Linked DNA regions of Halococcoides cellulosivorans. Each later gene encodes a partner of the first gene's protein in a complex. Links are inferred from orthologs where the notes say so. Each region holds a gene or a part of one and is shown in the gene's direction. Other genes may lie near its edges.

What was found.
Region 2: the proteins of HARCEL1_RS03605 (region 1) and dph2 are in contact, whole or in part, in a crystal structure (PDB 6Q2D), measured with the Methanobrevibacter smithii proteins. The link is inferred for Halococcoides cellulosivorans from one-to-one orthologs. Residues at the interface, in WP_011954157.1 of Methanobrevibacter smithii: Pro482, Asn483, Lys484, His485, Tyr553, Asp555, Glu556, Glu559, Leu560, Leu591, His592, Glu593, Asp594, Ala595, Val596, His597, Arg598, Gly599, Pro600; in WP_011954460.1 of Methanobrevibacter smithii: Met1, Met3, Tyr4, Pro28, Glu29, Gly30, Leu31, Met33, Phe58, His80, Thr124, Gln126, Ser179, Gly180, Asn181, Phe182, His183, Leu185, Tyr201, Asn202, Phe211, Ile215, Arg291, Asp295, Asp296, Gln298, Met299.

Annotation. Positions count from the first base shown.
Region 1 is NZ_CP028858.1:741,113-744,423, reverse strand. The notes cover bases 277-3,265. They hold HARCEL1_RS03605 (elongation factor EF-2), read left to right. Parts: upstream 277-675; coding sequence 676-2,856; downstream 2,857-3,265. In the rest of the region: HARCEL1_RS03610 (hypothetical protein), read right to left, coding at 1-192. UniProt on the Methanocaldococcus jannaschii protein: Catalyzes the GTP-dependent ribosomal translocation step during translation elongation.
Region 2 is NZ_CP028858.1:1,594,581-1,597,768, forward strand. Bases 212-3,077 are described here. They hold dph2 (diphthamide biosynthesis enzyme Dph2), read left to right. Parts: upstream 212-1,051; coding sequence 1,052-2,104; downstream 2,105-3,077. Other genes in these bases: HARCEL1_RS07865 (DUF7839 domain-containing protein), read left to right, coding at 237-1,004; HARCEL1_RS07875 (METTL5 family protein), read left to right, coding at 2,183-2,803; HARCEL1_RS07880 (rhomboid family intramembrane serine protease), read right to left, coding at 2,779-3,077. In the rest of the region: HARCEL1_RS07860 (PrsW family intramembrane metalloprotease), read right to left, coding at 1-153; more of HARCEL1_RS07880, read right to left, coding at 3,078-3,188. UniProt on the Methanocaldococcus jannaschii protein: Catalyzes the first step of diphthamide biosynthesis, i.e. the transfer of the 3-amino-3-carboxypropyl group from S-adenosyl-L-methionine (SAM) to the C2 position of the imidazole ring of the target histidine residue in translation elongation factor 2 (EF-2).

The DNA of each region.
Region 1 (3,311 bases):
GGTGTCTCCCGACGCCAAAGCCTCGGTCGAGACATCGGCCTCGGCCGTTTCCGACGGCCGGGATCCGGTCGGGTCCGCAATCGAGCGCTCGGGGAGGCCCTCCGCGAGCGATCCCGGGAGAACCTCCGCGGCCTCCTCGTCGTCCATATCGATCCAGTCCAGCAGTCGGCGGGCGATCCAGTCGATGGCCATACCGGGCCGACGGCGGGAGTACCCTTAATTCCAGTGTGGGGAACCGCCACCCCACCGCTCGGTTCCGTGTTCGCGTGTCTTTGACACGCATCCAACGCATCCACCACCCCACCGCTCGGTTCCGTGTTCGCGTGTCTTTGACACGCATCCAACGCATCCACCACCCCACCGCTCGTTTCCGTGTTCGCATGTCTTTGACACGCTTCCAACGAATCGACCACCCCACCGCTCGTTTCCGTGTTCGCGTGTCTTTGACACGCTTCCAACGCATCCACCACCCCACCGCTCGTTTCCGTGTTCGCGTGTCTTTGACACGCTTCCAACGCATCCACCACCCCACCGCTCGTTTCCGTGTTCGCGTGTCTTTGACACGCTTCCAACGCATCCACCACCCCACCGCTCGTTTCCGTGTTCGCGTGTCTTTGACACGCTTCACACGGAAACACTACCCTTTTCATTGCCCTGCGGATAGGATGGCCCATAATGAGCCGACGCTCGCAGATCGTCGAGGAATGTGAGGGGCTGATGGACCAGCCCGAACAGATTCGCAACATCGCGATCGCCGCCCACGTCGACCACGGGAAGACGACGCTGACGGACAACCTGCTCGCGGGGGCAGGGATGATCTCCGAGGACACCGCGGGCGAACAGCTCGCGATGGACACCGAAGAGGACGAACAGGAGCGTGGGATCACCATCGACGCGGCAAACGTCTCGATGACCCACGAGTACGATGAGAAAAACCACCTCATCAACCTGATCGACACGCCGGGCCACGTCGACTTCGGTGGCGACGTGACACGCGCGATGCGCGCGGTCGACGGCGCGATGGTGGTCGTCGACGCCGTCGAGGGCGCGATGCCCCAGACCGAGACCGTGCTTCGGCAGGCGCTGCGAGAAGGCGTCAAGCCCACCCTCTTTATCAACAAGGTCGACCGGCTGATCTCGGAACTGCAGGAGGGCCCCGAGGAGATGCAGGAACGCCTGCTCGCAGTCATCCACGACGTGAACGAACTCATCCGCGGGATGACCGAGGACTGGGATCGCGACTGGACGGTCTCGGTCGACGAGGGGACGGTCGCTTTTGGCTCCGCACTCTACAAGTGGGGCGTCTCGAAGCCGTCGATGGTCGCCACGGGGATGGACTTCGGTGACATCATCGATCTGGAGCGGGCGGACAAGCGCCAGGAACTCCACGAGCAGACGCCACTCTCGGACGTCGTCCTCGACATGGTCTGTGAGCACTTCCCGAACCCCGTCGACGCCCAGCCCCGTCGGATTCCGACGGTCTGGCGTGGCGACGCGGACTCGGAACTCGCGGAGAGCATGCGCTTCGTCGACGAGGACGGCGAGGTCGTCTTCATGGTGACGGACATCTCGATGGACCCCCACGCCGGCGAGATTGCGACGGGTCGTGTCTTCTCTGGCACGCTCGAAGAGGGCCAGGACCTCTACGTCTCGGGGACGGCCGGGACGAACCGCCTCCAGTCGGTCGGGCTGTTCATGGGTGGTGAACGCGAGGAAGTGAGTCGCGTGCCCGCGGGGAACATCGCCGCCGTCACGGGGCTGAAAGACGCCATCGCGGGCTCGACGGTCAGTAGCGTCGAGATGACGCCCTTCGAGTCGATCGAGCACCTCTCGGAGCCCGTCATCACGAAAAGTGTCGAAGCCCAGCGCATGGACGACCTGCCGAAGCTGATCGAGACGCTCCAGCAGGTCTCGAAAGAAGACCCGACGATCCACGTGGAGATCAACGAGGACACCGGCGAGCACCTCATCTCCGGACAGGGCGAACTCCACCTCGAGGTGATCGGCCAGCGCATCGAGCGCAACCAGGGCATTCCGATCACGACCGGTGAACCGATCGTCGTCTTCCGCGAGGCCCCCCAGACCGCCTCGCGAGAGGTCGAGGGCATCTCTCCGAACCGACACAACCGGTTTTACATCACCGTCGAGCCGCTGCCCGAGGACGTCGTCGAGACGATCAAGATGGGCGAGGCGTCGATGGACATGCCCGAACTCGAACGGCGTGAAGCCCTCCAGGACGCCGGCCTCGAGAAGGAGGCCTCCCAGGAGGTCGAGACGATCCACCGGACGAACATCCTGATCGACGACACGAAGGGGATTCAGCACCTCAACGAGACGATGGAACTCGTCATCGAGGGGCTCGAAGAGGCCCTCGACGACGGGCCGCTGGCCGCCGAACCGGTCCAGGGGTCGCTGCTCCGATTGCACGACGCTCGCCTGCACGAGGACGCCATCCACCGCGGTCCCGCCCAGGTCGTCCCCGCCGTCCGCCAGGCCGTCCACAACGCGCTGATCGACGCCGAGATCCGCCTCCTGGAGCCGATTCAGGACGTCCGGATCGACGTGCCCAGCGAACACATGGGCGCGGCATCGGGCGAGATTCAGGGCCGACGTGGCCGGGTCGACGACATGTACCAGGAAGGCGACGTCATGGTGATCGAGGGCATCGCGCCCGTCGAGGAGATGATCGGATTTTCGAGCGACATTCGGTCGGCGACCGAAGGCCGCGCCTCCTGGAACACCGAGAACGCGGGCTTCCGCGTGCTGGCCGACAACCTCCAGCCCGACATCATCACACAGATCCGCGAGCGCAAAGGCATGAAGCTCGAACTGCCCGCCGGCATCGATTACTTCTAAACGACGACCTTTTCCAGACGACCTTTTTCTGTCGTTCGAGAGAGCTCCGCTCTCTCGTGATGACGAAAGAGCGCTCTGCGCTCTTTCGAACCACGTCGGGTCGCCTGCGGCGACCGCTCTCTGCTCACGGACGCGAAGCGTCCGTTCGCATGGTCAGCGGAACCTTCGGTTCCGCTCGACTCGAAAAAGCTCGACCAAAAAGACCCGGAATCGCCGTCCGGCGATTCCGGTGAACCCGCTCGCCACGGCGAGCGGGATGCGCGGGCCGCGACCGCGGCCGCTACTGCCACCGTAGCCGGTACGAGTGACAACCAGTCGGTGACGATCGACCGGGCCGTTTTCGATCCGTCGTAGGTATATTCGAGACGACGGCGAGCGAGCGCGGATGCGGTCAAGACCGAAGCGATCGACCTGCTCTCGACCGACCGCTCCGCGAGTCTGTGACCCCATCTTAA
Region 2 (3,188 bases), 850 kb from region 1 along the record:
GAGCGCGACGACCACCGCTCGGCCGGCCGCGAGCCCGCCACGATAGAGCGCGACGATGACGCGATCGACGATCGACCGGGGCTCCCAGGTCGCGATGCCCTGCAGGTCTCGCCGCCCGTCGGCCATCCGCTGGATCGGATCGCGCTCGGACACGCGCGACCGTCTGAGGGCCAGACACCTCAACGTACTGGTCGACGTATCGGATCATTTAAGCGCCGGCTGGAACTGCTCTCGATATGGTCGAGGTGCTGGAGGACAAGCGCACTGCGACGACGTTGCGCGTCCTGGTCGAAATCGCGGAGCGCCAGCCAGCGGTCTCACAGAGTGAGATCGCAGACGCCGTCGGCGTCACCAACCAGGCCATCAGCGAGTACATCCAGGACCTCATCGAGGACGGCTACGTCACGAGCGAGGCCCGGTCGCGCTACCGGATCACCAACGAGGGTGTCGATTGGCTCTACCGGACGGTCCGGGAGATGCAGGTGTTCAGCGAGCACGTCACCGACGACCTGCTCGGCGGACCCCCCGAGGACGCGGCGATCGCCGCCGCCGACCTCGCGGCGGGCGAGACGGTCACGCTCCGGATGGTCGACGGGTTGCCATACGCCGATCCCGACGCCGAGGGCGCGGCGACCGGCGAGACGACCAGGGCGGCGGCCGCGGGCGAGGCCGTCGGCGTCACGGGCTTCGAGGGCGTGATCGAACTCGATCCCGGACACGTCACCGTCCGGCAGGTCCCGCCCGTGCGTGTCGACGAATCGGTCGATACCGACGCGCTCGCGACGGCGGCCACCGACGCGGATCTCGTCGTCGCGGCAGGCGTCGAGGCCGTCGTCGCACTCCGATCTGCCGAGATCGAACCGGCGGTGTACGTCGCCGGCGGTGCGGTCGCCGCCGCGGCCGCCGAACGCGGCCTGGACGTCCTCGTCGTCGCGACCCGTGACGCCGTGGGGCGCGTGACTGATCCGCTGCGCGACCGGGCGGTCAGCTACGACGTTGCGTAGTGCCGGAAACGCCGTTGTTTTATTGGGGGGCGCGTTATTCTGGCTCCATGACCCCCGAATCGTCCGACCGGTCGTCGGGCGACCTCGCACGCTCCGGGACGGCGCTGAAACACGATCGAGAGTGGGATTACGAACTCGATCGGATCGTCAACGCCGCCCGAGAACGCGAGGCCGACGCCGTCGGCTTGCAGTTTCCCGAAGGATTGAAACGCCGTGCGCCGGACGTCGCCAGCGCGCTCCGCGATCGGCTCTCGGAGACACGCATCGTCCTCTCCGGCGAGCCCTGTTATGGGGCCTGTGACCTGGATCTGCACCTGATGCGCAACGCGGACATCCTGGTGCACTTCGGGCATAGCCCGATGAAAGAGCAGAAAAACGTGCTCTACGTTCCGCTGTACTCGAATGTCGACCCCTCGCCCATCGTCGATCGCGCGATCGAGGAACTGCTCGATCCGCCGCGTGAGGACCCCGACTGTGGCCTGGTGACGACCGCTCAGCACCTCAATCACCTGGAGGAGATCCGCGAGCAACTCGAAGCGGCCGGCTACGAGGTCCACACCCGCAAGGGCGACGATCGACTCACCCACGAGGGTCAGGTGCTCGGCTGTAACTACGAGAGCGCGAACATGGACGTCGAGCAGATCCTTTATGTCGGTGGCGGGAAGTTCCACCCGCTCGGCCTCGCCCTCGATCACCCCGAGAAGCGCGTCGTCATCGCTGATCCCGTGAACAACGCGCTCAACGTCGCTGACACCGAACGCTTCATCAAACAGCGCTACGGTGCGATCCACCGCGCGATGGACGCCGAGACCTGGGGCGTGATCGTCTCGACGAAAGTCGGCCAGCGCCGTCCGGAGATCGCGACCGACATCGTCGAATCGAATCCGATGGCCGTCGAGATCACGATGGACGAGATCGATCCCGGCCGTCTGCGAAACTTCGGGCTCGACGCGTACGTCAACACCGCTTGCCCGCGGGTCGCGACCGACGACGGCGCGGAGTTCAACGTGCCCGTGCTCACCCCGCCGGAGTACGAGATCGCCGTCGGCAATCGCGATCTCGAAGACCTCGAATTCGATTCGTTCCACGGCACCTGGTAGCGTCCACGGCACCGGCGACCGTTCAGCGCCCCCGAGAGCGACCGAGTCCTTTTCGAGGCCGGCCGGCTCACTCCGCGTATGAGCGACCGGCGGCGTCTCGCCCGACGATTGAGCGCGTGTGAGCCGTTCGACGAGCCACGCGTCGATCTCGAACAGTACCCGACGCCGGCGGAGATCGCGGCAGAACTCGTCCACACCGCGGCGCTCCAGGGCGATCTCGCCGGTCGGACGGTGGTCGACCTGGGGACCGGGACGGGCGTGCTCGCCCTCGGCGCGGCGACGCGCGGGCCCGATCGCGTGATCGGCGTCGATCGCGATCGGGCGGCCCTCTCGATCGCCCGCGAGAACGCGACCCGCGTCGATCCCGAATCACCGGTCCACTGGGTCCAGGGTGACGCGCGCCGCCCGGGACTGCGCGGGCCGGCGACGGTGCTCTCGAACCCACCGTTCGGTGCGCAAGCGGGCGCCGAACACGCCGATCGGGAGTTTCTGGCGACTGCAGCGTCCATCGCGACCGTCTCGTATTCGATCCACAACGCGGGCAGCGAGTCGTTCGTCCACTCCTTTGTCGACGATCACGGCGGTCGGGTGACGCACGCCTGGGAGACGGCGTTCCCGATCGATCGGCAGTTCGCATTTCACGAGGCCGATCGCCACGAGATCGACGTGGAGATCTATCGTATCGCGTGGACTGACTGATCGACGCCCAGCGTCACGACGTGGTCGTCGGTGTCGAGCGTGGCCCCGATTCGGCTGGCGATGCGCACCCGCGTTTCCGCGTGACTGGCGTACAGGGCGCCGTCGGTGTGGTGGATCGTGAGTCCGCCCACGGTCGTCCGTTCGCCGGGCCAGGGCACGCGGCCCCGCGAACTGCCGTTCGGGCCGTCGACGACGAGCGCGAACCGACCGCCGGTGGGTTCGATCGTGACCTCGCGGGCGGCGACGCTCAGATTCGCCGTCGTCGCGGTGGATTCGTAGACCCGGTGGCGTTCTCCACCGTCGGGGTGCAGGTCGACGGCGTACACAGTTCCGTTGTCCGGGACGGCCCACCCGCGACGGCGGACGTCGATCGTCCGTCGCCAGT